DNA from 3 places in the Streptantibioticus cattleyicolor NRRL 8057 genome. Region 1 is predicted to be linked to each of the others. Evidence: riboswitches for the same ligand, from Rfam matches in the RefSeq annotation. Region 1 holds a riboswitch; each other region holds the start of a gene.
The links. Region 1 has a riboswitch for cyclic di-AMP ahead of SCATT_RS17430 (C40 family peptidase). Riboswitches for the same ligand answer to the same signal wherever they lie in the genome.

Region 1 (10,740 bases):
GCCTGGTGCCGGGCGGCGGTACGGCAGCGCGACCCCGGCTGGGCGCGGGCACTGCTCGGGCCGCCGCCCGGCCCGGCGGGCGTGGTCGCCTCGATGGGCGACCCGGCCAAGCTGCTGTCGGTCCTGCCGGAGGACGAACGGGCGGCATGGGTCGCCCGCTTCATCGACTCCCACGGGCTCTCCGAGGCGTTCCAGATGCTCGGCGCCTGCGCGGTGCCGTGGGCCGAACCGCTGGGCCGCGCCGTGGTCGACGCCCTCGAGATCGCCCGCGAGGCGGGCAGCTACCCGTGGAGCTTCAGCGGCGTCATGGGCCTGGCCGAACGCTGCCTCGACCCCGCCCAGGCCAACCGCCTGACCCCCCTGACCGCCACCCCCGAAGACCCCCCCGACGGCTCCCCCGGCGCCACCGCCTACTGGACCGAAGCCTTCCAACGCCTCGTCAGCACCCTCCGCCTCCGCGCGGCGATGCTCTCCGAACTCGCCCCTCCACCCGCCCCGAGCTGAGCCCCGGGCGGGGCGGGGCCGACGGAGCCGGTCAGGGGCGAGCCAACGCCACCCCGGCGGGCTGAGCCCCCGGACCCAGCAAGCCGGGCGCACCCATGCAGACCGGGCGACCCCAAACGGGCGCGGCCCGAGCCGGACGCGACGGGCCCAGCAGTCCGGGCGAAGCCGAACGGGGCAGCGTCACGCGGCCCAGCCAAGCCGCCGGGCGGAAACCGGACAGGGGCGGAGCCACGCCAGGCCAGGTGCGGCCGAACAGGGGCCCCCGCCCCGGACGGGGCGGGACTCGTCGCTCGCCGGGCCGCATCGGGGTGCGGCCCGGTGGGGTCACGCTTCGGCGGGCTGGCGGACGTTGGCGCGGACCCAGTCGACCACGTCGCCGGTGGTGGTGCCGGGGGTGAAGATCGCGGCGACGCCGAGTTCCTTCAGCGGCGGGATGTCGGCCTCGGGGATGATGCCGCCGCCGAAGACCTGGATGTCGCGGGCGTCGCGCTCGGTGAGGAGTTCCAGGACCTTGGCGAAGAGCGTCATGTGGGCGCCGGACAGGATGGACATGCCGATCGCGTCGGCGTCCTCCTGGATCGCGGTGTCCACGATCTGCTCGGGGGTCTGGTGGAGGCCGGTGTAGATGACCTCCATGCCCGCGTCGCGCAGCGCCCGCGCGATGACCTTGGCCCCGCGATCGTGGCCGTCGAGACCCGGCTTGGCCACCACCACGCGGATCGGACCGGACACACCCATCACTGCCTCCATGCCGTGCCATCGCTGCTGTCGGGCGTAAGCGTGAACGAACGTTATCGCCAGCATCGCGCAGACGGCAGTTTCACGGGAGTCAGGGAGGGGGAAATCACACGTGGGACACGTTCGTAAGACGTTCGGCCCACCACCGCGTACCTCCACCGCTCCGCCGAGCGGCGCGTGGTCGTACCCGGGGCGCGCGGGCCGTACGTGATCCCGGAAAAGCCCCGGCCGGGCCGCCTCGCCGCCCTGCCGCCGTGCCGTGGGACGCACGGCGTCGTGCACGGCGGCCCGGCCGCCCCGTGGCCGCCCGGGACGGCACCGGACGACGCCGGACGACGCCGGCCCCGCACACGTCAGCACTCGCACGGCCGCCCACCGGGGCATACTGGCCGCGCTGTCCACCCGTGAGCCGCGACGGGGAGGTAGTCATGGGCGCGTCGACCGCCACCGGATCCGTCACCGCACCGCTGTCCGGGGTGCTCGCCGACGCCCTGCCCCGGTACGGCGCCGTACTGCGCGCGCTCGGGCTCGAACTCGCGGTCATCGCCGGGCATGTGCTGCTCTACCCCACCGGGCTGCGCCAGGAGCCGTTACCCCTCGCGCCCGGGTCCGCCGCGTCCACGGCCGTCGAGGCCGCCGCGACCGTACCGTTCACCGCCCGCCGGCCCGCCCGCCGCGCCGCCGTGCCGCGGGCCGCCGCCGACGCCCGGCCGCCCGTCCTCCTCCTGCACGGCTTCGTCGACAACCGTTCGATCTTCCTGCCGCTCCGCCGCAGCCTGCGCCGGCACGGCTGGCAGCGGGTGCACGCGGTCAACTACTCGCCGCTGACCCCCGACATACGGCAGGCCGCGGCCGTGCTCGGCCGGCAGGTGGAGTCGCTGTGCGAGCAGTCCGGGCACGCCCGGATCGACATCGTGGGGCACAGTCTCGGCGGGCTGATAGCGCGGTACTACGTGCAACGGCTCGGCGGGGACGCCCGGGTCCGCACCCTGGTCACCCTCGGCACCCCGCACAACGGCACCCGCGTCGCGCCGTTCGCCGACACCCACCCCATCGTGCGGCAGATGCGCCCCGGCTCCGAACTCCTGGCCGAACTCGCCGAACCCGCGCCCGGTTGCGCCACCCGCTTCATCGCCTTCTGGAGTGATCTCGACCGGATCATGGTCCCCGCCGAGACCGCCCGGCTCGACCACCCGGACCTGACCGCCGGCGACGTCCCCGTGCACGCCGTCGGACACCTGTCGCTGCTGTTCAGCCGCCGGATCGCGGCCGGGGTGCGGGAGGCGTTGCAGCACGCCGAGGAGGCCGCCGGGACCGCCGACGCCGCCTGATTCGACCGCGCTTCCCTCGCGCGCCTGCCCGAAAACACGCCGAGATTGTCGCCGTCCGGTAACGGGGGATAGAGTCCCGGGCAATTCCCGTGCTGCCGAGGCGAAAGAGACGTTGGGCGGTGGACGATCGTCACCCGTCGGGGCTCACCGGAGCGAGCGCCGACCACAGCACCTACGGCTACGGGTACGGGTACGGGTACGACGGGTACGCGACGAACACGTACCACGGCCTCGCCACCGCCTACGGCACGCCCTACGACCCCTGGGCCGACACCTTCGGCCACCATGTATACGGCGGGTACGAGGAGCACACCGCATACCCCGCGCCCGACGGCGGCTGCGAACCGTACGGCGGGACGCACGCGTACACCGTGCCGGACCACCTCTTCGCGGACCACCCCTACGGCGGCCACGCGCGGACGGCCTTCCTCCCGGAGGAGGTCACCGAGGAGACCCTCGCCGCGGAATCCCTCGGCGACGACTACCGCACCGACGACTTCCGCACCGACGGCTTGCGCACCGAAGACCTCCACACCGCGCAGCCCCCCGCCACCGGGTCCGCCGTCCCCGGTGCCCCGCGGGCCGGCCGGCGTCGCCGGGGCGGGCGGCCGGGGCGGGCGGCGCGGTCCACGGCGGCGGTGAAGCGCTCCGCGATGCTCACCATCGCCGTGCCGTCGGTCGCCGTCATGGGCGTGGCGGCGGCGGCCGTGACCAGCGTGGCCGCCGAACAGGACGCCGCGCCGGCGGCCCAGGCCGCGCCCGACGCGCCCGTCCCCGTCGTCCAGACCCGGTTCGACCAGCAGCTCTCCGGGCTGACCCGGAACGCCGACGACTTCGCGGCCCGCGCCGGACGGGCCCAGCAGCGGCTCGACCTCAAGCAGCGGCAGGCCGCCGAGGCCAAGCGCAAGGAGGAGGAAGCCAGGCGCAAGGAGGCGCTGCGCCCCAAGTTCGCGCTGCCGGTCACCCAGCGCGGGCTGAGCGCCTACTTCGGCCAGTCCGGCGAGCACTGGATGTCGGTGCACACCGGGATCGACTTCCCGGTCTCCGAGGGCACCCCCGTCATGGCCGTCACCGACGGCACCGTGCGCACCCAGTGGAACCCGGCCTACGGCAACATGGCCATGGTGACGGCGCCCGACGGCACCGAGACCTGGTACTGCCACCTGTCGGGCACCCGCATCCGGGGCGGACGGGTGCAGGCCGGGACGGTCATCGCCTACTCCGGCAACACCGGCAACACCACGGGCCCGCATCTGCACTTCGAGGTGCGGCCGGGCGGCGGCGCCCCGGTGGACCCGCTGCCCTGGCTGCTGGAGCACGGCATCGACCCGCGCTGAGGCGGCGCCGCTACAGCTTCTCCACCGGCGCGTACCGCAGCAGCAGCCGCTTCGGCTTCTCCTCGCCGAAGTCCACCGTCGCCTCGGCGTTGTCACCGCTGCCCTTGACGGAGACCACGGTGCCCAGGCCGAAGGTGTCGTGGGTGACCCGGTCGCCCACCGAGAGCGCGACCACCGGCCGCTCCTTGGCCCGGCGGGTGGCGAAGCCGGAGGGGCCCGCCTTGGCGCCGCCGCCCCGGCCGGAGCCGAGCACCGAGGAGGCGCTGGAGACCAGGGCCGAGGGCGTCGAGCCGCCGGTGCGCTTCCAGTGGAGCAGCTTCTCCGGGATCTCCTCCAGGAAGCGCGACGGCGGGTTGTACGAGGGCTGGCCCCAGGCGCTGCGCATCGCCGACCGCGTCACGTACAGCCGCTCGCGGGCCCGGGTGATGCCCACGTAGGCGAGGCGGCGCTCCTCCTCCAGCTCCTTGGTCTGGCCGAGCGCGCGCATGTGCGGGAAGACGCCGTCCTCCATGCCGGTCAGGAAGACCACCGGGAACTCCAGGCCCTTGGCGGTGTGCAGGGTCATCAGCGTGATCACGCCGTTGCCCTCGCCCTCGTCCTCGTCCGGGATCTGGTCGGAGTCGGCCACCAGCGCGACCTGCTCCAGGAAGTCCGCGAGGCCCCCCTCGGGCTGCTCCTGCTCGAACTCCAGGGCCACCGCCGCGAGTTCCTGGAGGTTCTCCACCCGGGTCTCGTCCTGCGGGTCGCTGGACGCCTGGAGTTCGGCGAGGTAGCCGGTGCGCTCCAGGACGGCTTCGAGGACGGTGGCCGGGCCGGTGCCGGACTCGGCGACGGTACGCAACTCGTCCATCAGCTCGTTGAACCGGCGGACGGCGTTGGCGGAGCGGGCCGCCATGCCGTAGGCGTCGTCCACCCGGCGCAGCGCCTGCGGGAAGGTGATCTTCTCGCGCAGCCCGAGCGCCTCGATCATCGCCTCGGCGCGGTCGCCGATGCCGCGCTTGGGCACGTTCAGAATCCGGCGCAGCGAGACCGCGTCCTCCGGGTTGGCCAGCACCCGCAGGTAGGCCAGGATGTCGCGGACCTCCTTGCGCTCGTAGAAGCGCACCCCGCCGACGACCTTGTAGGGCAGGCCGACGCGGATGAAGATCTCCTCGAAGACCCGGGACTGGGCGTTGGTGCGGTAGAAGACCGCCACGTCGCCGGGGCGGGCGTCGCCGGCGTCGGTGAGCCGGTCGATCTCCTCGGCGACGAACTGCGCCTCGTCGTGTTCGGTGTCGGCGACGTAGCCGGTGATCCGCGGGCCGTCGCCGGCCTCGGTCCACAGGTTCTTCGGGCGGCGGCCGGTGTTGCGCTCGATCACCGCGTTGGCGGCGGACAGGATCGTCTGCGAGGAGCGGTAGTTCTGCTCCAGCAGGATCGTCGTCGCCGTCGGGTAGTCCTCCTCGAACTGGAGGATGTTGCGGATGGTGGCGCCGCGGAAGGCGTAGATCGACTGGTCGGCGTCGCCCACCACGCACAGTTCGGCCGGGCCGTCGCCCTCGCGGGGGCCCTCGCCGGTGGCGGTGCCGGAGGCGGGGCCCACCAGTTCGCGTACGAGCGTGTACTGCGCGTGGTTGGTGTCCTGGTACTCGTCCACCAGCACGTGCCGGAAGCGGCGGCGGTAGTGCTCGGCGACGTCCGGGAACGCCTGGAGCAGGTGGACGGTGGTCATGATGATGTCGTCGAAGTCGAGGGCGTTGGCCTCGCGCAGCCGCGCCTGGTAGAGCGCGTACGCCTCGGCCAGCTTCTTCTCGAACGGGTTCTCCGCGCGGGCGGCGAAGGTCTCCTCGTCGATCAGCTCGTTCTTGAGGTTGGAGACCTGGGCGCTGAACGACTTGGGCGGGAACTGCTTGGGGTCCAGGTCGAGATCGCGGCAGACCAGCGCCATCAGCCGCCGCGAGTCGGCGGCGTCGTAGATCGAGAAGCTGGAGGTGAAGCCGAGCTTCCTGCCCTCGCGGCGCAGGATGCGCACGCACGCGCTGTGGAACGTGGAGACCCACATCGCGGCCGACCGGGGGCCGACGAGCTGCTCGACGCGCTCCTTCATCTCCCCGGCGGCCTTGTTGGTGAAGGTGATCGCCAGGATCTGGCCCGGGTGGACATGGCGGGCGGCCAGCAGGTGGGCGATGCGGTGGGTGAGCACCCGGGTCTTGCCCGAGCCGGCCCCGGCGACGATGAGCAGCGGGGAGCCGGAGTGGACGACGGCGGCGCGCTGCTGCTCGTTGAGGCCCTCCAGCAGCGTGGCCGGGTCGACCACCGGGCGCGGCGCCCCGTCGCGGTAGTGGGCGTCCCGGGGCAGGGGCGCGTCGTACCTGCCGCCGAACAGGTCGTCCGGCAGCTCTTCCGGCGCGTGCTCGTGCTCCGGGTCCGGCGGTGGCGGGGGCTCCTCGCCGGCGGGTCCGAGGTCGGCCAGGAAGCTGTCGTCGAAGAGGCTGCTCATCGTCGTACGAGTCTATGCGGCGGCACCGACAGCGCGGGCCCGCTCCGTGGGTCCGGCCGGAGGCGGCGGTGGGCCGGGTGCCAAAGATCACAGAACGGTTTCGGAGAAATCACGTCCCGGCCTTCACATCAGCCACACGCGTTCGCTAGCGTGCTCGATCAGGCGGCCGTCCCCAACTCGGCGAAGGCGTCGAGACGGTACGCCTCCGCTGAGTCCGGCGTGGCCGGAACCGGGGAACCACACGCAGGACTTGGGGTGAATCGGCCGGCGCGTAACCGTGCGCGAGGGCCGTAGGGCGGCCTTCCGAAGCCCGAACCCGACAGCTAACCCGGTAGGCGGTCCACGGAAGGAGCGCCCGCGTTGGCGTCGCACCGCAAGCCCCGTACGCCCCTGTCCCGAACGCTCGCCGGCGCCGGGCCGCGGGCCGCGATCGGGATCACCTCGGCCGCCCTGGCCACCATGACCCTGCTGAGCGAGACGGCGACGGCCGCCCCCGCCAAGCCGCCGCAGCCCTCCATCGAGGACGTGCAGCGCCAGGTCGACTCGCTCAACCACCAGGCCGAGGTCGCCACCCAGCGGTACAACCAGGCCGCGGAGTCCACCGCAGCCCAGCGCCGCAAGGCCGACCAGCTCCTCGACCAGATGGCCCGCGGCGCGCAGCAGATCAACGAGTCACGGCGGGCGCTCGGCCAGTTCGCCGCCGCCCAGTACCGCACCGGCGGCCTCGGCCAGACCGCGCAGTTCTTCCTCGCCGACGACCCGCAGCAGTACTTCGACCAGACGCACCTGATGTCCCGGGAGACGGCCAAGCGGCGGCAGGTCGTCGCCCGGTTCGAGACCCAGCAGGTCACCGCGGCCCGCAAGCGCGCCGAGGCCGCCAAGAGCCTCCAGTCGCTCAGCGACGCCCAGCGCGAACTGGCCGACCAGAAGCGGGCGGTGCAGCAGAAGCTCACCGAGGCGCAGAACCTGCTCAACAGCCTCACGGCGCAGGAGAAGGCGCGGCTCGCGGCGCTGGAGAAGCAGAAGGAGGCCGAGGCGGAGCGCGCCGCCGCCCGCCTCGCCGCCCAGCAGCAGCACGACCAGTCCGGCTCGTCCTCGGACGCCTCGGGGACCTCCGGCACCCCGGCCGGCGGCTGGCGCGACGGCTCGGCCTCCACCCGGGCCGCCAAGGCGATCGCCTTCGCCCGGGAGCAGCTCGGCAAGCCCTACGTGTGGGGCGCCACCGGGCCCAACTCCTTCGACTGCTCCGGGCTGACCCAGGCCGCCTGGCAGGCCGCCGGGGTCTCCCTGCCGCGCACCACCTGGGACCAGGTCAAGGCCGGCACCCGGGTCTCCACCTCCGAGCTGCAACCCGGTGACCTGGTCTTCTTCTACGGCGACATCAGCCACGTCGGCCTGTACATCGGCGGCGGCCAGATGATCCACGCCCCGCACACCGGCACCGTGGTGAAGATAGCCCCGGTCACCGAGATGCCGATCTACGGCGCGGTGCGCCCGGCGTAGTCCGCGGGCGCGCGGACACGACAAGGGGCGCGGACCGTCCGGCCCGCGCCCCTCGTTTCGTTCACCCCTCGCGGCGGATCACGTCCACAGCACCGCGATGAAGATGTTGGCCATGGTCAGCCCGCCGACCGCGCCGACGACGCCCTTGGGCACCCGCTCCTCGTCCCGCTTGACGTAGACCAGGCCCAGGATCACCACCAGGACGGCGATCTTCACCCCGAACTTCACGTAGTTCAGGTGGTAGTGCTGGGCCTCGTTGAGCCCCATCAGCACGATGCCGGTGACCAGCATGGTCAGCGCGCCGTGCAGCATCGCCGGGACGATCCGGGCTTCCCCGCGGCCCAACGCCTTCATCTGGGTCAGGAAGCCGCCGAGCAGCGCGGCGATGCCGATGATGTGCAGGCCGACGAAGAGGTGAATGAGTACGTCCATGACGGCGAGCGTATGCGGCCCCCGTCCGGGATCTTGACGCGGGTACGGCCCCGGGAAACGGACGGCGCGGGGCCGTCCTTACCACCGGTGACCGCCGCCCCGGACCGGAACGCTCCGTCCGGTCCCGCTCGGCATCCGTCCGCCCGGCATCCGTTCACCCACGGTCACCGGGCGATACGGGGACGATCCCTTACCGCCACTCCCGGTCGTTCACCTCCCTACCCGTTACCCCGGCGTCTACCGTCCCTCACCAGCCCCATCACCCACCAGAACCCGGCTGGAAACGGAGCGTCATCGCCGTGCCCTCGCACCGAAAACCCAAGCAGTGGCTGCTCAACGGCGCCGGAAGCCGTCTGGTGGCCCGTACCGCCGCCACCCTCGCCATGGCCGGCGCGGCCACCGCCACCGCGGCCGCCGCCGACGGCCACGCGGTGCCCGCCCCGCACCACCGCGCCCCGGAGGCGGTCACCGCCCCCGACACGGCCGCCACCACCGCCGCCGCCCAGGCCGTCGCCTACGCCTACGCGCAGCTCGGCAAGGCCTACCGGTGGGGCGGCACCGGACCGGACGGCTACGACTGCTCCGGGCTGACCCAGGCCGCCTGGCGGGCCGCCGGGGTCGCCCTTCCGCGCACCACCTACACCCAGATCTCCGCCGGAACCCCGGTGACCCGCGACCGGCTCCGCCCCGGCGACCTGGTCTTCTTCCACGGCGTGCGCCACGTCGGCCTCTACGTGGGCCACGGCCGGATGATCCACGCCCCGCACCCCGGCTCCCACGTGCGGCTGGCCCCGGTGGACGAGCACCCGCTCAGCGGCGCGGTGCGCCCGGCCTGACCGGCGCCCGGCTCAGACCAGCCGACGCGCCGCCGCCCAGCGGGTCAGCTCGTGCCGGTTGGACAGCTGCAACTTCCGCAGCACCGCGGAGACATGGGACTCCACCGTCTTCACCGAGATGAACAGCTGCTTGGCGATCTCCTTGTAGGCGTAGCCCCGGGCGATCAGCCGCAGCACCTCCCGCTCACGCTGGGTGAGCCGGTCGAGGTCCTCGTCGACCGGCGGCGCGTCGGTGGAGGCGAAGGCGTCGAGCACGAACCCGGCCAGCCGCGGCGAGAAGACGGCGTCCCCGTCGGCCACCCGGAAGATCGAGTCGACCAGGTCGGGGCCGGTGATCGTCTTGGTGACGTAGCCGCGGGCGCCGCCGCGGATCACCCCGATCACGTCCTCGGCCGCGTCCGAGACCGACAGCGCCAGGAACCGCACCGGCCGCTCCGGGTCCGCGCTCAGCGTGGCGCAGCGCCGCAGCACCTCCACCCCGCCGCCGCCCGGCAGGTGCACGTCGAGCAGGACCACGTCCGGCCGGGTGCCGGTGACCACCGCCACCGCCTGGTCGACGTCGGCGGCCTCCCCCACGACCTCCACCCCGGTGGCCCCGGTGTCGCCGATCTCGGCCTGGACACCGGTACGGAACATCCGGTGGTCGTCCACCAGCACCACCCGTACCCGCCTCGGGGTCTGCGCCTCGTCGCTCATCCCGCCGACCTTCCCATCTCCAGTTCCACTTCGGTCCCCCCGCCCGGCGCGGCGCGCAGCCGCGCCTCGCCGCCGTTGCGCTTCATCCGGCCGATGATCGACTCGCGTACGCCCATCCGGTCGTCCGGAACCTGGTCGAGGTCGAAGCCGGGACCGCGGTCCCGCACCGAGACGAAGACCTTCTCCTCCTCGGCCTCGGCGTACACCTGGACGGGTTCGTCGCCACCGTACTTGGCCGCGTTCACCATCGCCTCACGCGCCGCCTGGATCAGGGCGCCCAGCGTCCCGTCGAGCGGGCAGTCGCCGACGCAGACCACCTCCACCGGGACCCCGTGCTGGTCCTCCACCCCGGCGGCGGCCCGGCGGACAGCCTCGGCCAGGGTGGCCGGCTCGTCCTCGCGGCCGGTGCCCTCGGGGCGGTAGAGCCAGGCGCGCAGTTCGCGTTCCTGGGCCCGGGCCAGCCGGGCCACCTCGCGCGGGTCGTCGGCGCGGCGCTGGATCAGGGTGAGGGTGTGCAGCACGGAGTCGTGCACGTGGGCGGCGACCTCGGCGCGTTCCTGGGCCCGTATCCGCTCGCGGCGCTCGGCGGAGAGGTCCTGGGTCATCCGCACCACGTAGGGGCCGGTGAGCAGGGCGATGCCGACGATCACGGCGAGGGACGCCTGCAGGACGGTGCCGAGGTTGCCGATCGAGCCGCGGACCACCAGGAAGCTGGTGAACCCGGCGGCCATCAGGATCACCCCGGCCGCGCCGCGCGCCACCGGCAGCCACCGCTTGCTGCGGCTCATCTCCACCCAGCGGGCCCGCCGGGCGTTGTCGGCCTGCCGCCACACCAGGGTGACCCCGGCCGCGCTCAGCAGCGTCGGCCACACGTACGCGGCGTC
Region 2 (7,659 bases), 3.6 Mb from region 1:
GGCCCCGGGGCCCGCGCGTACGGCCTGGTCGACCACCTCACCCGCAGCCGCAAGGCCCCCGCCGCACCCGGCCCGAGGTGAGCGAGGTGGTCCCCGAACTGCCGCCGCTGCCCGCCCTCACCCGGGCCGAGGGCGAGGTCATCGACCGCTATCTGGAAGCCGCCGACCTGCTCGGGAAGATCAACCCGGCGCGCACCACGCAGACGTACTCCGCGCTGCGCGCCGCCCAGGCGCTGGTGGCCCGGGCCACGGAACTGCGGGCCGCGCTCGAGCTGATGTACGAGCGCGGCGAACACGAGCTGCACACCAGGGTGCTGGCGGAGGCCATGCGCGTCCTCGACGGCGAACGGCGCGCGGGAAGGCCCGCGATCCCTCCGGAGCAGCCGCCGCGGTGAGGCGCCGGCCCGCGGGAAGGCCCGGGGCGTACGCCATCGGGGCGAGGGTGATCCGCCCGGGCGGAGTCGATTTCCACCGTACGGCGGATTCGCCACTCCCGTGGTGCATCCTTCCTTGACGTTTTCTCAGCCCCGCAACACGCGTGTGACCAGCGGTAGTTACCGGCCGGGATCGGCGACACGGGTGGTTCGGCACGATCGGCGACACTGGCATCGGTGCGCCATCATCCGTGGTGACGACAAGCCCCCGCCGCGGTGGCGGGGCGGTCCGGGCGCACGCCGAGTCCTGCCGGCGCCCGGACGCCAGGTCGACACCACAGCTTGGCAGGAGCGGAGGACCCGATCATGACGGGGCCGTCCGGGCGCACCGGTAGCGGCCCCTTGGGGTGAAGCCGCGCGAGAGCGGCCGGGCATCTTCGCCTGCCCGAACCCGACAGGCCATCCTTCGCAGGCGCTAGGACGAAGGGGTGCGCATGTCTGCACCGTCTGGCTCTCCCGCCCTGTTCGGCCGAGCCGCGACCACATCGCTCCTGACCACCGCCGCCCTCGCCGCCGGGGCCCTCGTCCCCGGCCTGCCCGCGCCCGCCCGCGGCGCCACCGTGGCCGGCCGGGTGCTGGAGGTGGTCGCCGCCAAGCAGGGCTCACCGTACGAGTACGGGGCGACCGGCCCGTCCCGGTTCGACTGCTCGGGGCTGACGCTCTACGCCTTCCGCGCGGTGGGCCGTTCGCTGCCGCGCACCGCGGCCGACCAGTACCAGCGGACCCGGCACGTGGCCGCCGCCGCCCGGGCCCCCGGTGACCTCGTCTTCTTCCACCACGGCGACGGCGTCTACCACGTCGGCGTCTACGCCGGCCACAACCGGATGTGGCACGCCCCGAAGAGCGGCGCCCGGGTGCGGCTGGAGCGGATCTGGACGCCGGACGTCTGGTACGGCCGGGTGAGGTGAGCCGCCGCGCCGTTCCGTGCGGGCAGCGGCGGCCGGGTCACCGCGCGCCCGCCTCGCCGGCGGGTTCCGGCCCGGCCGCCGCAGTCCGCCAGGGCAGCGCGATCCACACCGTCTTGCCGCCCTCCGCGGTCGGCTCGACCGTCACGCAACCGCCGGCTTCGGCCGCGAGGTGGGCGACGATGAGCAGCCCGCGGCCGTTGTCCCGGTCCGGGGCGGGGGGCAGCCGCCGGGGGCGGCGGGGGTGGCCGTCGGTGATCCCGAGGCGCAGCCACTCGTGCTCGTCGAGGCGGAGGCCGACGGTGAAGTCGGGCGAGCGTCCGCCGGTGTGGCGGATGGCGTTGGTGGCGAGTTCGGAGACGATGAGCCGGACGGCGTCGGCCGCCGGGGCGTCCTTCGGCAGCCCCCAGTCGGCGAGGACCCCGGTGACGTAGCCGCGCGCGACGGAGACCGAGGCGGGCTCGCTCGGCAGCGTGACGGAAGCTTCCTGATGGTCTGCCATCGCGTCGTCGTCCCTTGTCCACCGGCTCGCCAAGCTACGGCGGCCGGGAGGACCGGCCGCCGGAGCCCCCATGCTGCCGCCGCGGCCCGCGCGGGCGCCAACGAATGCATATGCCTGTCCCTCGAAGCGGTGAACTCTGCCTGGGCGGGCGGCATTTGGGGGCGCGGACGGCATATCGGCGAGCCGGGGCGCGGTCGTCAACCCGCCTTGGACGCAAGGGCCTTGGCGCCCTCCGGTGCCGCACCGGCGATGACGTCGACGGCCCGTGCCACCTCACGGTCGGTCAGGTCCGCGCGCGCCGACAGCCTCAGCCGGGAGATGCCGTCGGGGACGGACGGCGGCCGGAAGCAGCCGACGGCGACCCCGGCGACCCGGCAGTCGGCGGCCCAGCGCACCGCCGACTCCGGGCACGGCGCCCGTACCGACAGCACGCAGGCGTCCGGCCGCGCGGAGACCAGTCCGGCGGCGGTCACCCCGTGGTGGAGCAGTGACGCGACCTGGCGTGCCCGTTCCGCCCGTTCCGGCTCGCGGCGCAGCAGCCGCAGCGCGGCCAGCGCGCCGCCGACCGCGGCCGGGGCGAGTCCGGTGTCGAAGATGAACGTCCGGGCGGAGTTGACCAGGTGCTCGATGACCGGCGCCGGGCCGAGCACCGCGCCGCCCTGGGCGCCGAGCGCCTTGGAGAGGGTGACGGTGGCCACCACCCCGGGGGCGCCGGCGAGCCCGACGGAGGCCGGCAGTCCGCGCCCGCCCGCGCCGAGGACGCCGAGTCCGTGCGCGTCGTCCACCAGCAGCGCGGCCCCGGCCGTCCGGCACACCTCGGCGAGGCCGGCCAGCGGTGCCGCGTCCCCGTCCACCGAGAAGACCGAGTCGGTGACGACCAGGGCGCTGCCGGGGTGGCCGTCGAGCGCCTTGCCGACCGCTTCGGGGTCGCGGTGCGGGACGACGAGGCGCCGGGCGCGGGCCAGCCGGCAGCCGTCGATGAGCGAGGCGTGGTTGGCCTCGTCGGAGACGATCAGCGCGTCGGGCCCGGAGAGCGCGGTGACGGCGGCCAGGTTGGCGGCGTAGCCGGTGGCGAAGACCAGGGCCGCCTCGAAGCCGCAGAACTCGGCGAGTTCGGCCTCCAGCCGGGCGTGCAGTTCGGTGGAGCCGGTGACCAGCCGGGACCCGGTGGAGCCGGCGCCCCAGCGCAGCGCGGCGTCGGCGGCGGCCCGGGTCACCTCCGGGTGGCGGGCGAGCCCGAGGTAGTCGTTGCCGGCCAGGTCGAGGTGGGCGCTGTCGGCCGCGCGGGGCCGCAGCACCCGGACGAGCCCGGCCCGGCGCCGTACCTCCGCCCGGGCCGTGAGCCAGCCGAACGGGTCGGCCGGGGCGGCCCCGGTACGGGCACCGGAGGCGGAGCGGTGATCAGCGGCAGGCGTCATGACGGTCCCGGGTGGTCGGTTGGTTTGCAGGCAACCTAACCCGGCGCGGGGCGGTCGGCCGATGTGGTGATCCACACACGCCGACTGCCGTGACTTGTGTCATCCCGCACTGGTCCGAGCCCTTCCGCTCGGCCAGGATCTAACCCCATGGACCTGCTGAAGACGCTGGTGGACAAGGGACTGCGGGGCGAGTCGCCGACCCGCGAGGAGGCGCTGGCGGTGCTGGCCACCTCCGACGACGAACTGCTGGACGTGGTAGCCGCGGCCGGCCGGGTGCGCCGCAGGTGGTTCGGGCGGCGGGTGAAGCTCAACTATCTGGTCAACCTCAAGTCGGGGCTGTGTCCGGAGGATTGCTCGTACTGCTCGCAGCGGCTCGGCTCGGGTGCCGACATCCTCAAGTACACCTGGCTGGGGCCCAAGGAGGCGTCCGAGGCGGCGGCGGCCGGGGTGGCCGGCGGCGCCAAGCGGGTCTGCCTGGTGGCCAGCGGACGCGGCCCCACCGACCGGGACGTCGACCGGGTGGCGAAGACCATCGAGGCCATCAAGGAGCACAACGAGGACGTGGAGGTCTGCGCCTGCCTCGGCCTGCTCTCCGACGGCCAGGCCGAACGGCTGCGGGCGGCCGGCGCCGATGCCTACAACCACAACCTCAACACCTCCGAGAACACCTACGGCGACATCTGCACCACGCATGACTTCGCCGACCGGGTGGCCACCGTCAAGCAGGCCCAGGGCGCCGGGATGTCGGCGTGCTCCGGGCTGATCGCGGGGATGGGCGAGAGCGACGAGGACCTGGTGGACGTGGTCTTCGCGCTGCGCGGACTCGACCCGGACTCGGTGCCGGTCAACTTCCTGATCCCGTTCGAGGGCACCCCGCTGGCCAAGGAGTGGACGCTGACGCCGCAGCGGTGCCTGCGGATCCTGGCGATGGTGCGGTTCGTCTGCCCGGACGTGGAGGTGCGGCTGGCCGGCGGGCGCGAGATCCATCTGCGGACCCTCCAGCCGCTCGCCCTGCACCTGGTCAACTCCGTCTTCCTGGGCGACTACCTGACCAGCGAGGGCCAGGCGGGCAAGGCCGACCTGGAGATGATCGCCGACGCCGGCTTCGAGGTGGAGGGCGCGGGGACGGCCACGCTGCCGGAGCACCGGCGGGGCGCGGCGGGCGGCTGCGGTCACGCCGAGGGCTCCTGCGCGCCGCGGCCGGACACGGCGCAGGAGGACGCGTCCGCCGTGCCCGCCGCCGCGCGCACCGACCTGGTCGCCGTGCGCCGCCGTGGCGCCGGTACCGACCTGCCGCCCAATGCGTGAGGCGGACGGCGTCCGCGAGCTGCTGCGGCTCGACCGGGCGCACGTGTGGCATCCGTACGGCCCGATGCCCGGCCGGGAGGAGCCGCTGGTGGTGGAGTCGGCCGCCGGGGTCCGGCTGCGGGTGGCGGCGCTGGACGGCGGACGAACCGAGCTGGTGGACGGCATGTCGTCGTGGTGGTCGGCGATCCACGGCTACAACCACCCGGTGCTCAACGAGGCGGCCCGCGGCCAGTTGGAGCGGATGAGCCATGTGATGTTCGGCGGGCTCACCCATGAGCCGGCCGTCCGGCTCGCCACCCGGCTGGTGGAGATCACCCCGGAGCCGTTGCGCCATGTCTTCCTGGCCGACTCCGGGTCGGTCTCGGTCGAGGTGGCGGTCAAGATGTGCCTGCAGTACTGGCGTTCCGTGGGGCGTCCGGCCAAGCGGCGGCTGCTGACCTGGCGCGGCGGCTACCACGGGGACACCTGGCAGCCGATGTCGGTGTGCGATCCGGACGGCGGCATGCACCACCTGTGGTCCGGGCTGCTGCCGGCGCAGGTCTTCGCGGACGCCCCACCGGGCGGCTTCGCCGACGAGCCCGACCCCGGATACCGCGACCACCTGCGGGACCTGATCGCCCGGGACGCCGACGAGCTGGCCGCGGTGGTCGTGGAGCCGGTGGTGCAGGGCGCGGGCGGGATGCGCTTCCACTCCCCCGGTTACCTGCGGGTGCTGCGGGAGGCCTGCGACGAGCACGACGTCCTGCTGGTGCTGGACGAGATCGCCACCGGTTTCGGCCGCACCGGTGCCCTGTTCGCGGCCGGGCACGCCGGGGTGGCCCCCGATGTGATGTGCGTGGGCAAGGCGCTGACCGGCGGTTACCTGACGCTGGCGGCCACGTTGTGCACGTCCCGGGTGGCCGAGGGGATCTCCGGCGGCGCGGTGCCGGTGCTGGCGCACGGGCCGACGTTCATGGGCAACCCGCTGGCCGCCGCGGTGGCCGGTGCCTCCATCGACCTGCTGCTCGGCCAGGACTGGGCCGGCGAGGTCCGGCGGATCGAGTCGGGGCTGCGCGCCGGGCTGGCCCCCGCCGCCGCGCTGCCCGGGGTGCGGGACGTCCGCGTGCTGGGCGCGATCGGGGTGGTGCAGCTCGACCACGACGTGGACGTGGCCGCCGCCACCCGGGCCGCGGTGCGCGCCGGGGTGTGGCTGCGTCCGTTCCGCGACCTGATCTACACCATGCCGCCGTACGTCACCGGGGACGACGACGTGGCACGTATCTGCGCGGCGGTGCTGGCCGCGGCGAGGGAGGGCTGACGATGGCCGTGATGTTCGTGACGGGGACCGGCACCGAGATCGGCAAGACGGTGACCACGGCGGCGGTGGCCGCGGCGGCGGTGGCGGCCGGGCGGACGGTGGCGGTGCTCAAGCCGGCCCAGACCGGGGTGGGCCCGGACGAGCCGGGGGACGCGGCCACGGTGGTACGGCTGGCGGGGGCGGTCACCACGGCCGAACTCGCCCGGTTCCCCGAGCCGTTGGCGCCGGCGACCGCGGCCCGCCGGTCGGGGCGGCCGGCGGTGCGCCCGCACCAGGTCGCCGAGGCGGCCGGCCGGCTCGCCGCCGGGCACGACCTGGTGCTGGTGGAGGGGGCCGGCGGGCTGCTGGTCCGGTTCGACGACGACGCGACGCTGGCCGACGCCGCCGCGCTGCTCGACGCGCCGGTGCTGGTGGTCGCACAGGCCGGGCTCGGCACGCTCAACGCCACCGAACTGACCGTCCGCGAACTGCGCCGCCGCGGCCTGTCCTGCCCCGGCGTCGTCATCGGCGCCTGGCCGACCCACCCCGGCCTCGCCGCCCGCTGCAACGTCGCCGACCTCCCCGAGGTCACCGGCGTCCCCCTGCTCGGCGCCATCCCCGAAGCCAGCGGCACCCTCCCCCCGGACACCTTCCGCCGTACGGCCCCCGACTGGCTCGCCCCCGAACTGGGCGGCACCTGGGACGCGTCGGCGTTCGCGACCCGGGTGGCATCGGCAACCCGCCCTCCGGCGGAGTCGGTCGCGCGGTAGCGGCTGCGGCGCCCTCCGGGAGGGGCGCGGTCGTGCGGGCCCCTCGGTGGGGGCTGCGCGACAGGGCCCGCGGTCGGCAACTCCCGGTTGCCCGCGCCCGTGCCGGGCATCGTCACGGGGTGGGCGCCGCGGCCCGCGTTGGCGCGCTCCCCCCGGCGTAGGCAGCCGCGCGACAGAGCCTGCGGCGGACAACTGCCGTCCGACCGGGGCGCGTTCGCGTGGCCTCTCTCAGCGGAGGCGACTGCACGGTAGAGCCTGCGGCAGACGAGCCGCTGAGCGCCCGCACCCGTACCGGACGCGTCACCGGGCCGGCGCCACGGCCCCTGCGAGGGCGCGTTCGCGGGGTGGGCGCCGGGAGGGGACGCCGACGGCAGGCGGCGTGAACCCACCCTCCCCGGGGGGCGCGTTCGCGGGGGCCGCACGCGGTCTCCCCTCGCGGGGGCGGAACCGGCAGAATGGGGGCGTTCCGCGGGAAAGGGGGCCTCGGATGGGGACGGTGACCGGGCGGCCGGGGAGGGAGCCGGTGCGTCATCCGCTCTTCGCCCGGTGGTACGCGCGGTGCGCGCCGGGGCTGGACCGCCGGGCGGGGATGCCGCGCTACCGGGAGGAGTCGCTGGCCGGGCTCTCCGGGCGGGTGCTGGAGATCGGGGCCGGTTCCGGGCTCAACTTCCGGCACTATCCGCGGGAGGTGAGCGAGGTGGTGGCGGTGGAGCCGGAACGGCGGCTGCGCGGCGCGGCGATCCGGGAGGGGCTGCGGCTGGGGATCCCGGTGGACGTGGTGCCCGGGGTCGCCGAGGCGCTGCCGGTCAAGTCGGAGGCGTTCGACGCCGCCGTCGCCACGCTGGTGTTGTGTTCGGTGCGCGACCAGCGGCGCGCGTTGCTGGAGTTGCACCGGGTGCTGCGGCCCGGCGGCCAGTTGCGGTTGCTGGAGCACGTACGGGCGCGCGGCCGGGCCGGGGTCGCGGCGCAGTGGGCGCTGGACCACACGGTGTGGCCGTTGCTCTTCGGCGGGTGCCGTACCGCGCGGGACACGCTGGCGCAGGTGG
Region 3 (10,740 bases), 1.7 Mb from region 1:
ACGCGCAGTTCCCGGTGGTGGTCAAGGCGCTCTCCCGGTTCCAGACCGACACCGAGGCCAAGGCCGTGCTGGAAGGGCTGCGGGATGGCTCGGTCGACCTGGTGATCGGCACCCACCGGCTGTTCTCCTCCGAGACCCGGTTCAAGGACCTCGGGCTGGTCATCGTCGACGAGGAGCAGCGCTTCGGCGTCGAGCACAAGGAGCAGCTGAAGAAGCTGCGGGCCAACGTGGACGTGCTCACCATGTCGGCCACCCCGATCCCGCGCACCCTGGAGATGGCGGTCACCGGGATCCGCGAGATGTCCACCATCACCACCCCGCCGGAGGAGCGCCACCCGGTGCTCACCTTCGTCGGCCCCTACGAGGAGAAGCAGATCGGCGCCGCCATCCGGCGTGAACTGCTCCGCGAGGGCCAGGTCTTCTACATCCACAACCGGGTGGAGTCCATCGACCGGGCCGCCGCCCGGCTGCGGGAGATCGTCCCCGAGGCGCGGATCGCCACCGCGCACGGCCAGATGTCCGAAACGGCGCTGGAACAGGTCGTGGTGGACTTCTGGGAGAAGAAGTTCGACGTGCTGGTCTCCACCACGATCGTGGAGTCCGGCATCGACATCTCCAACGCCAACACGCTCATCGTCGAACGCGGCGACAACTTCGGCCTCAGCCAGCTCCACCAGCTGCGCGGCCGGGTCGGCCGGGGCCGGGAACGCGGCTACGCCTACTTCCTGTACCCGCCGGAGAAGCCGCTCACCGAGACCGCCCACGAGCGGCTGGCCACCATCGCCCAGCACACCGAGATGGGCGCGGGCATGTACGTGGCCATGAAGGACCTGGAGATCCGCGGCGCCGGAAACCTGCTCGGCGGTGAGCAGTCCGGCCACATCGCCGGGGTCGGCTTCGACCTGTACGTGCGCATGGTCGGCGAGGCGGTCGCCGACTACCGGGCGGCGCTGGAGTCCGGGGCGGGCGCCGAGGAGGAGGCGCCGCTGGAGGTCAAGATCGAGCTGCCGGTCGACGCCCACGTCCCGCACGACTACGCCCCCGGCGAGCAGCTGCGCCTCCAGGCCTACCGCGCCATCGCGGCCGTCAACTCCGAGGAGGACATCGCCTCGGTACGGGAGGAACTCGCCGACCGGTACGGCAAGTTGCCCGAGCCGGTGGAGAACCTGCTGCTCGTGGCCGGCCTGCGGCTGCTGGCCCGCCGGGTCGGGGTCACCGACATCACCCTGCAGGGCTCCAACATCCGCTTCGGGCCGGTGGAGTTGCGCGAGTCGCAGGAGCTGCGCCTCAAGCGGCTCCACCCGCGCAGCGTCCTCAAGCCCGCCGCCAAGCAGGTGCTGGTGCCGCGTCCGTCCACCGGCACGATCGGCGGCAAGCCGGTGGTCGGCCGGGAACTGCTCCAGTGGACGGCGGAGTTCCTGACCTCGGTGATCGGCACCTGACGCGGCCGCCCGCCCGGTACGCCCACGGAGCCGGGCGACACCGGGCGGGCGGGACGTCGTTGTGCGGAGTGTCGCGGAGTTGTGGATATCACAGGCCGCGAGTCCTTATTCTCGATCAGCGCCAGGTCGATGCACGTACCGCTCGATCAACCGCCGGGAGGCTCCATGGTCCGCCGCCGTACCGCCACGCTCTCCGTGACCGCCGCAGCGCTGCTGGCCGCCACACCGCTGCTCACCTCCTGCGGCACCGCGCACCCGGGTGCGGCTGCGGTGGTCGGCGGCGAGAAGATCCCGGTCTCCGCCCTCCAGGCCCGGGTCGAGGCGGTACGCGACGCCGAGGGCGGCGCCGGCCGGACCGCCCAGCTCGGGCAGGCCACCGGTGACCTGAGCCGGGCCACCCTCGGCTCCATGCTCTTCGACCGGGTGCTCGACCGGGCCGCCCGCGACGCCGGGATCACCGTCACCCGGCGCCAGGTCCAGGAACTGCGGGCCACCGCGGAACAGCAGGCGGGCGGCCCGACCGCGCTGCGCGAACAACTCCTCCAGCAGTACGCCGTCGCCCCCGGCCAGATCGACGACTTCTACCGGGTCCAGGCCGAGGCGCAGGCCCTCGCCCACCGGCAGGGCGTCGACCTCAACTCCCCGGACGGCCAGGCCGCGCTCACCAAGTCGCTGGCCAAGACCTCCGCGCGGCTCGGCATCGACGTCAACCCGCGCTACGGGACGTGGCACGCCCAGACCCTGTCGCTGGGCACCGCCACCGAACCGTGGGTGCGCAAGGCGCTGACCCCCGCCCCGGGATCGGTGAGCCTCCAGGGCTGACGCCGGTCCGGGGGCCGGCCGCGTGGCGTTGTCACAGGTCCGGGGTACGTTCGAGGGGTGACCGACACCGTTGCCCCCACCGCCGGCCCCGGCCGTCTGGTGCTCCTCACCACCAGCCACCGGGTGGCCCCCGGACTGCTCTCCTGGCCCGCCTGGCAGGCCCTGCGCTCGGCCGACGAGGTCCTGTGCCCCGACCCCGGCCACCCGCAACTGCCGTATCTGCGGGAGGCCGGGATCACCGTGGAGCACGCGGCGCCCTCCGGCCGCGAACTGGTGGACCGCGCCGCCGGAGGCCGCACGGTGCTGGTGATACCGGCGGCCGACGGCGACCCCGCGCTCACCGACGAACTGGCCCGGCTGGCCGGCTCCGGCCGGCTGCGCATGCCCGACCTGGAACTCCTCCCCGCCTCCTACGACCTGCCCGGGGCCCGGCTGCTCGACCTCGTCCAGGTGATGGACCGCATCCGCGCCGAATGCCCGTGGAGCGGCACCCGCACCGGCGAGGGCCTGGTGAAGTACCTCATCGAGGAGGCGTACGAACTCGTCGAGGCGATCGAGGACGGCGACCGCGCCGCCTACCTGGAAGAACTGGGCGACGTCCTGCTCCAGGTGGTCTTCCACGCCCGCATCGCGCAGGACGACCCCGAGGAGCCGTTCTCCATCGACGACGTGGCCGGGGCGCTGGTCGACAAGTTGATCCGCCGCCATCCGCACGTCTTCGGCACCGAGACCGCGCACACCCCGGAGGAGGTCAAGGAGCACTGGCTGCGCACCAAGGCCGCCGAGAAACGGCGTTCCTCGGTCACCGAGGGCGTCCCGCTCGACCAGCCCGCCCTCGCCCTCGCGGCCAAACTGGCCGGCCGGGTACGCGCCGCCGGCCTCGACGTGCCCCCGCCCCCCGCCGACGACGCCGACCTCGGCGACCGGCTGCTCGCCCTGGCCGCGCTCGCCGAACGGCAGGGCGTGGACCCGGAGTCCGCGCTGCGGGCCGCCGCCCGCCGCTACCGCGCGGCGGTCCGGTCGGCGGAGGCCGCCGCCCGGCCCGAGTGACAGGGGGCCCGCCCCCGCCCGAGTGATCCGCCGCCGGCCGGGTACCCGAGCCTCATGATGCGGTCACCGAGCACGGACCTAGCCGTCACCAAGGATCTGCTGGTCGGCGTCGGACCCTTCGTGGTGGGCGTCGTCATCGTCATCGCGCTGGGCTTCCTGGCGCTCCACTACGGGCGTCGCAGGCGGGAGAAGGAGCCGGTGCCGCCGCAGACGCCGCAGCCGAGGGGGGCGGCGTGGCGGACGCGTGAGCAGTACGGGGAGCCCACCTCGGTCGAGCAGCGCTCGCCCGAGGTGGAGAGCGGGTACGAGGACGTCTCCCGGCCCGCCGAAGAGGTCCCCCGCGACGGCCGTCGCCGCCGCCCCCAAGAATTCCGCGACTACCCCGGCCCCCGCACCTAACCCCCCGCCCCCCACGGCTTGGCCGGCCATCACGCGGTGGCCGGTTCGCCCGCTCCAGGTTTCCGGGGTGGCCCCGTATCCCCGCCCCTCACGGCTGGGCCGGCCATGCAGTGGTGGCCGGTTCGCCCGGTTCGGGTTGCCGGGGTGGCCCCCGTTCGCCCCTGTCTGGTGGGTGGTGGGGGTGGGTTTTTGGTTTGGTTCGGCACGGGGTGGGTTCGCCTATTGCCGGTGCGGGGTCGGGGGCGCGCCGGGGGTGACTCCTCGCTCCAGGTTTCGTTGTCGGCTTTCGGCCGCCCCGCTGGGTCGCTGCGGGGACACCCCCGGCACACCCCCTTCTGTCCGTTGGCGGGTGCCTCTCTTCGCGGGTGGGGGTGAGTGAGGAGGTTGGGGTGACCCCGATCTCCTTTCTTACCCACCCCGTGCCGCAGCGCGGAACGATGCGGAACGGGGGCGTGCAGGGGTGTCCCCGCAGCGACCCAGCGGACCGGCGGAGAGCCGAAGACGATGCGTGGAGCGAGGAGTCACCCCGGAGGGCCCCCGGGAACCCAGGCAGACAGTGCGCATCCCGCACTGTACGAACACAGCCACGGGTGGGCGGGGGGAAACAGCTGTGACGTCAGCCACGACGAGACGGGGGATCGGGGGAACCCGGGGAGGTAATGGCTGACCGCCAGCGCGAGCGAACCCGCGGGGGCGACAGAATGGGGTGTGCGCTTCACGCTTGACGAGCCGTGGCCTCGGACCGAGGCCGACGCCCTGTGCCTCCAGGAACGCCTCCGCGACCACGTGGACCGCCTCGGGCCGGGCCCGATCCGCCCGAGGCTGGTCGCCGGGGTGGACGTGGCCTACGCCGAGGGGTCGGACCGCGTCGCGGCCGGGGTCGTGGTGCTGGACACCGCCACGCTGGACGTCGTCGAGCAGGCCACGGCCCAGGGCGTGGCCACCTTCCCGTACGTGCCGGGACTGTTCGCCTTCCGCGAAATCCCCGTTCTCGTCGAGGCGTTGAACCGCCTGGAGTCGGTCCCGGAGCTGCTGCTGTGCGACGGGCACGGGCTGGCGCACCCGCGCCGTTTCGGACTCGCCTGCCACCTCGGGCTGCTCACCGGCATCCCGTCGGCCGGCGTCGCCAAGACCCCGTTCGTCGGCCGCTACGACCCGGCCGCCCTCGGGTCCGGGCGCGGCGCGCAGGCCGACCTCGTGGACGACGGCGAGACCGTCGGCCGCGCGCTGCGCACCCAGGACGGCGTCAAGCCCGTCTACGTCTCCGTGGGCCACGGCATCGACCTCGACACCGCCTGCCGTCACGTGCTGGCCCTCGCCCCCTCCTACCGCCTCCCCGAGACCACCCGCCGCGCCGACCGCCTCAGCCGCGACACCCTGCTGGGCCGGTCCCCGCGGCGCTGACGCGGGCGCCGGGCGCGCCGGGCCACCGGCTACCGTCGAGGCGTGCACGACCACGAGCCCGCCGCCCCTTCGCCGTCCCTGTTCAGCTGGGAGTTCGCAGCCGACCCCTACCCCTCGTACGCGTGGCTGCGGGAGAACTCCCCGGTGCACCGGACCACGCTGCCCAGTGGGGTGAACGCGTGGCTGGTGACGCGGTACGCCGACGCGCGGCAGGCGCTGGCGGACGCCCGGCTGTCGAAGAACCCGGTGCACCACAGCGAGCGGGCGCACGCCAAGGGGAAGGTTGGGATCCCGGGGGAGCGGAGCGCGGATCTCATGACGCATCTGCTCAACATCGATCCGCCCGACCACACCCGGTTGCGGCGGCTGGTGTCGAAGGCGTTCACGCCGCGGCGGGTGGCGGAGTTCGCGCCGCGGGTGCAGGCGCTGACCGACCGGCTGATCGACGGCTTCGCCGGGCGGGGGTCGGCGGACCTCATCCACGAGTTCGCCTTTCCGCTGCCGATCTACGCCATCTGCGACCTGTTGGGGGTGCCCGCCGAGGACCAGGACGATTTCCGGGACTGGGCGGGGACGATGATCCGGCACGGCGGCGGGCCGCGCGGCGGGGTCGCCCGGGCGGTCAAACGGATGCGCGCCTACCTGCTGGAACTCATCCACCGCAAGCGGGCCGCGCTCGGCGACGACCTGATCTCGGGGCTGATCCGGGCCAGTGACCACGGGGAGCACCTGACCGAGAACGAGGCCGCCGCGATGGCGTTCATCCTGCTGTTCGCCGGTTTCGAGACCACCGTGAACCTGATCGGCAACGGCACCTACGCCCTGCTGCGCGACCCGGGGCAGCGCCGGGTGCTCACCGACGCGCTGGCGGCGGGGGAGACGGCGGTGCTGGACACCGGGGTCGAGGAGCTGCTGCGGTACGACGGGCCGGTGGAGCTGGCGACCTGGCGGTTCGCCACCGAGCCGCTGACCATCGGCGGCCGGCGGATCGGCACGGGGGAGCCGGTGCTGGTGGTGCTGGCCGCCGCCGACCGGGACCCGGCGCGGTTCGACCGGCCCGACACCCTCGACCTGGCCCGCCGGGACAACCCGCACCTGGGCTTCGGCCACGGCATCCACTACTGCCTGGGCGCCCCGCTGGCCCGGCTGGAGGGCAGGACCGCGCTGGCCACCCTGCTGACCCGGCTGCCCGACCTCCAACTCGCGGTGCCGGAAGGGGAGTTGCGGTGGCGTGGCGGGCTGATCATGCGCGGTCTGCGGGAACTCCCGGTGACGTTCACCCCGGAGCCGGACCGCTCGGCCGATACCGGTGCGAACAAGGTCAACTGACGACTCGTCAGTAACGTGACCGTCGCGTGATCTCCACTACATCCCCCCGTAACCGCCACCGAACGACGCTACGCTCTGCGGTCGTCCGTGACGTCGGAGAAAGGCACTCCATGCTCAGGTCCGGTAACGGCCAGCACCGAAAGCCGCGGCAGGCGCCCAGAATCGTCGTGGCCGCCGGGGTCGCAGGGGCCGGGATGACACTGCCGCTGCTGGCCTCCGGTGGCGCCCAGGCCGCGTCCACCGGCACCTGGGACCGGGTCGCCCAGTGCGAGAGCGGCGGCGCGTGGAGCGCCGACACCGGCAACGGCTACTACGGCGGGCTGCTGCTGACCCAGTCCGAGTGGGAGCAGTACGGCGGCCTGTCGTACGCGCCCCAGCCCGACCTGGCCAGCCGGCAGCAGCAGATAGCCGTGGCCGAGAAGATCCTCGCCGCCCGCGGCGTCTCCGCCTGGCAGGACTGCGCCGCCGACGCGGGGCTGACCCAGGGCGGCGCCCCCGCCGCCGTCGACCCCGGCGTCCCGCAGACCGGGGACGGCACCGCCTCCGGCACCACCCGCACCCACGACGACCCGCCGGCCCGCCCCTCCGACGGCCCGCAGGACACCGGCCCGGACACCGGCCCGTCCGCCCCCTCCTCCTCTTCCTCGGCCTCCTCCCCGACACCGTCGGCCTCGGCCTCCACCGCGCCCTCCGGCACCCCGTCGGCCTCCCCGACCCCGTCGGGCACCGCCTCGTCCTCCGCCTCCCCGACCCCGTCGGCCGGCAGCCCCACCACCACCCCCTCCGGCAGCCCCACCCCCACCGGCCGCCACGCCAAGCCCCCGGTCCCCGACACCACCGCGCAGGCCCCGCAGGAGACCCCCTCCGCCCCCGCCACCGGTGACCGCGGCGGCGACGACGAGACCTCCCGCGGCGGCTCCCACGCCCGCCCCACCGTGCCGCGGCAGGGCGACACGTCCGCCGCCTACACCGTCCGGCCCGGGGACAACCTCTCCCAGATCGCCACCGACCACTCCGTGACGGGCGGCTGGCCGGCGCTGTACGACGCCAACAAGTCCGTGGTGGGCTCCGACCCCGACCTGATCCTGCCCGGACAGCACCTCACCCTCGGTCACTGAACCCCGGGTAAGGGGGCGTCCGGCTGTGACATAACTCTCCCGGCCGGCGCCCCCGTCCGACCGTTGCCGATCTTGAGCGCACCGCCGTCGACCTGCGTTTTCGTCCCCGTCGCGGTCCTAGCCGGGGCCCTGGCCGGGAACCCGGCCGTGGTTGCCGGGCCCGGCGGGGCTGTGCTTATGGTCTTCACCGCTCGCCACCGCGAGCCCTGTCGGTCGGGAACGCCGAGTCCTGCCGCCCACCGACGGGAACAGTCGACGCGAGAGCGCCGTAGGCAGGAGCGGGGGACCCAGGTTCTCCGCCGGACCGGACGGTACGGGCCCAACGCCCCGCCGCACGGCCCGGCTTGGGGTTAAGTCGCGTGCCACCACGGCACCGACCGGGCACTCACTCGGCCCGCACCCGACAGCTCACCTCGTAGGCGTCGGTGAGGATCACTTCCCCATGGGCAAGCACCGTCGTGCCTCCAAGGCCGTTCGCATCGCCACGTTCGCCGGTGTCGCCGGCGCCGCCGTCGCCGCTCCGCTGCTGAGCGCCACCTCCGCCTCCGCCGCCTCGGTCTCCGTGTGGGACCGCGTCGCCCAGTGCGAGTCCAGCGGCAACTGGTCCAACCACGACACCGGTGGCAACGGCCACTACGGCGGCCTGCAGTTCTCGCCGTCCAGCTGGGCCGCCGCCGGCGGTCTGAAGTACGCCTCGCGTGCCGACTACGCCACCAAGGACCAGCAGATCGCCGTCGCCGAGCAGCTGCTGAAGATGCAGGGCCCGGGCGCCTGGCAGTGCGCCTACGCCGGTCCGCTGACCTCCGGCGGCCCCGCTCCGGCGGTCGACACCGCCGGCTCCGGCAACGCCGCCTCGGCGCAGACCGACGCCGTCAAGCCGGCCAAGCCCGCCGCCCCGGCCCCCACCCAGCACCGCCACGCCCCGCGGCACGCCGCCCCGGCCGCCCCGGTGCAGCGCGGCACCGGTGAGTACACCGTCCAGGCCGGCGACACCCTGTCGAAGATCGCCGCCGACCACCAGGTCGCCGGTGGCTGGCAGAAGCTCTTCGACCTCAACAAGGACGTCGTCAAGGACGCCAACCTCATCTTCCCCGGTCAGCACCTGCACCTGCGCTGACCAGGGCCGGCCCGGGCACCCCCGGTAACGGGGGCGGCCCGCGCCGGGCCAGGGCGCGCCGAGCGCCCGTCCCCGTCTCCCCGGCCGGACACGCCTTCCCCCGAGCGTGTCCGGCCGGGGCATTTTCGGCCCGGCGTCCGGACCGTCGGGCCGGGCCGGGCCCCGCGCCGGTTAGGCTCATGGCGCAGAGCAAGACACACATCCCAAAGGAGATGCTCGTGCCGTCCATCGACGTCGTCGTAGCCCGGGAAATCCTCGACTCGCGAGGCAACCCCACCGTCGAGGTCGAGGTCGGCCTCGACGACGGCAGCACCGGTCGTGCCGCCGTTCCGTCCGGCGCCTCCACCGGCGCCTTCGAGGCCCTCGAACTCCGCGACGGTGACAAGGCGCGCTACGGGGGCAAGGGCGTCGAGAAGGCCGTCCTCGCCGTCATCGAGCAGATCGGTCCGGAGCTGGTCGGCTACGACGCCACCGAGCAGCGCCTGATCGACCAGGCGATGCTCGACCTGGACGCCACCCCCGACAAGTCCTCGCTGGGCGCCAACGCCATCCTCGGCGTCTCCCTGGCCGTGGCGCACGCCGCCTCCGAGGCGTCCGACCTGCCGCTCTTCCGCTACATCGGCGGCCCCAACGCGCACGTGCTGCCGGTGCCGATGATGAACATCCTCAACGGCGGCGCCCACGCCGACTCCAACGTGGACATCCAGGAGTTCATGATCGCGCCGATCGGCGCCGAGTCGTTCTCCGAGGCGCTGCGCTGGGGTGCCGAGACGTACCACGCGCTCAAGGGCGTCCTCAAGGAGCGCGGCCTGTCCACCGGCCTCGGCGACGAGGGCGGCTTCGCGCCCGACCTGGAGTCCAACCGGGCCGCCCTCGACCTGATCGTGGAGGCCATCAAGAAGGCCGGCTTCCAGCCCGGCCAGGACATCGCGCTCGCCCTGGACGTCGCCGCCTCCGAGTTCTACAAGGAGGGCGTCTACGTCTTCGAGGGCAAGGAGCGCACCGCCGCCGAGATGAGCGCCTACTACGGCGAGCTGGTCGACGCCTACCCGCTGGTCTCCATCGAGGACCCGCTGCACGAGGAGGACTGGGACGGCTGGAAGACCATCACCGACCAGCTCGGCGACAAGGTCCAGCTCGTCGGTGACGACCTGTTCGTCACCAACCCCGAGCGCCTCCAGCGCGGCATCGACAGCAACACCGCCAACGCGCTGCTGGTGAAGGTCAACCAGATCGGCTCGCTCACCGAGACGCTGGACGCCGTCGAGCTGGCCCAGCGCAGCGGCTACAAGTGCATGATGTCGCACCGCTCCGGCGAGACCGAGGACGTCACCATCGCCGACCTGGCCGTGGCCACCAACTGCGGCCAGATCAAGACCGGTGCCCCGGCCCGTTCCGACCGCGTCGCCAAGTACAACCAGTTGCTGCGCATCGAGGAGATCCTGGACGACGCCGCGGTCTACGCCGGCCGCAGCGCCTTCCCGCGCTTCCGCAACCAGTAACCGGCGTCCGCGCCCCGGTCATCCGGCGCGTCCCGCTGCACAGGTCCCCGCACCCGGTCCCGTACCGTGTGCGGGGACACCAGCGAGCCCGGCGGGGCCAACGGCGAGGGGAGACGGCGTGGCGGCGGATCGGTTCTCCACCGCGGCGAGGCTGAAGGCCCTGGGCCAGCAGGCACAGGCCCGCGTCTACCGGGCCACCGGCCGGCGGCCGAGGCGCGGCAAGCTCACCGGCCGCGCCGCGCTGCTGGCGCTCACCGTGTGCGCGCTGGTGGTGGCGCTCGCCTATCCGACCCGTCAGTACGTCGCCCAGCGCGCCCAAATCGCCGACCAGCGTCGGCAGGCCGAGGCACAGCGCCGCGAGGTGGACCGGCTGCGGGAGGCCAAGGCCCGTTGGTCGGACCCGGAGTTCGTCAAGTCCCAGGCGCGTGAGCACCTGCACTACGTCATGCCCGGCGAGACCGGTTACGTGCTGCCCGGGCTGCCCGGGGACGGCGCCGCCCGGCACGGCTCGGACCCGTCCGGCGCGACCGACCGGCCCTGGTACGACAACCTGTGGG

Region 2: linked by a shared signal. The riboswitch ahead of SCATT_RS01595 (C40 family peptidase) and the one ahead of SCATT_RS17430 (C40 family peptidase) in region 1 are both predicted to bind cyclic di-AMP.
Region 3: linked by a shared signal. The riboswitch ahead of SCATT_RS09860 (LysM peptidoglycan-binding domain-containing protein) and the one ahead of SCATT_RS17430 (C40 family peptidase) in region 1 are both predicted to bind cyclic di-AMP.

What each region holds. Positions count from the first base shown of each region.
Region 1 is NC_017586.1:3,958,200-3,968,939, reverse strand. It holds gene SCATT_RS17455 (DUF5691 domain-containing protein) at 1-504, shown strand, start outside; gene SCATT_RS17450 (cobalamin B12-binding domain-containing protein) at 829-1,242, opposite strand; gene SCATT_RS17445 (lipase family alpha/beta hydrolase) at 1,671-2,573, shown strand; partial or broken gene SCATT_RS36565 (M23 family metallopeptidase) at 3,206-3,910, shown strand; gene pcrA (DNA helicase PcrA) at 3,921-6,389, opposite strand; cyclic di-AMP (ydaO/yuaA leader) riboswitch at 6,586-6,742, shown strand; gene SCATT_RS17430 (C40 family peptidase) at 6,750-7,892, shown strand; gene SCATT_RS17425 (hypothetical protein) at 7,971-8,324, opposite strand; partial or broken gene SCATT_RS40765 (C40 family peptidase) at 8,687-9,160, shown strand; gene SCATT_RS17415 (LuxR C-terminal-related transcriptional regulator) at 9,173-9,856, opposite strand; gene SCATT_RS17410 (ATP-binding protein) at 9,853-10,740, opposite strand, start outside.
Region 2 is NC_017586.1:403,985-411,643, forward strand. It holds gene SCATT_RS01585 (ATP-dependent Clp protease proteolytic subunit) at 1-81, shown strand, start outside; gene SCATT_RS01590 (hypothetical protein) at 87-395, shown strand; cyclic di-AMP (ydaO/yuaA leader) riboswitch at 698-864, shown strand; gene SCATT_RS01595 (C40 family peptidase) at 869-1,342, shown strand; gene SCATT_RS01600 (ATP-binding protein) at 1,380-1,841, opposite strand; gene SCATT_RS01605 (8-amino-7-oxononanoate synthase) at 2,039-3,259, opposite strand; gene bioB (biotin synthase BioB) at 3,407-4,567, shown strand; gene SCATT_RS01615 (adenosylmethionine--8-amino-7-oxononanoate transaminase) at 4,560-5,864, shown strand; gene bioD (dethiobiotin synthase) at 5,867-6,613, shown strand; gene SCATT_RS01625 (class I SAM-dependent methyltransferase) at 7,101-7,659, shown strand, end outside.
Region 3 is NC_017586.1:2,240,539-2,251,278, reverse strand. It holds gene mfd (transcription-repair coupling factor) at 1-1,442, shown strand, start outside; gene SCATT_RS09890 (SurA N-terminal domain-containing protein) at 1,608-2,264, shown strand; gene SCATT_RS09885 (nucleoside triphosphate pyrophosphohydrolase) at 2,322-3,314, shown strand; gene SCATT_RS09880 (DUF6479 family protein) at 3,369-3,713, shown strand; gene SCATT_RS09875 (endonuclease V) at 4,422-5,117, shown strand; gene SCATT_RS09870 (cytochrome P450 family protein) at 5,160-6,446, shown strand; gene SCATT_RS09865 (LysM peptidoglycan-binding domain-containing protein) at 6,557-7,564, shown strand; cyclic di-AMP (ydaO/yuaA leader) riboswitch at 7,819-8,001, shown strand; gene SCATT_RS09860 (LysM peptidoglycan-binding domain-containing protein) at 8,007-8,681, shown strand; gene eno (phosphopyruvate hydratase) at 8,900-10,183, shown strand; gene SCATT_RS09850 (FtsB family cell division protein) at 10,302-10,740, shown strand, end outside.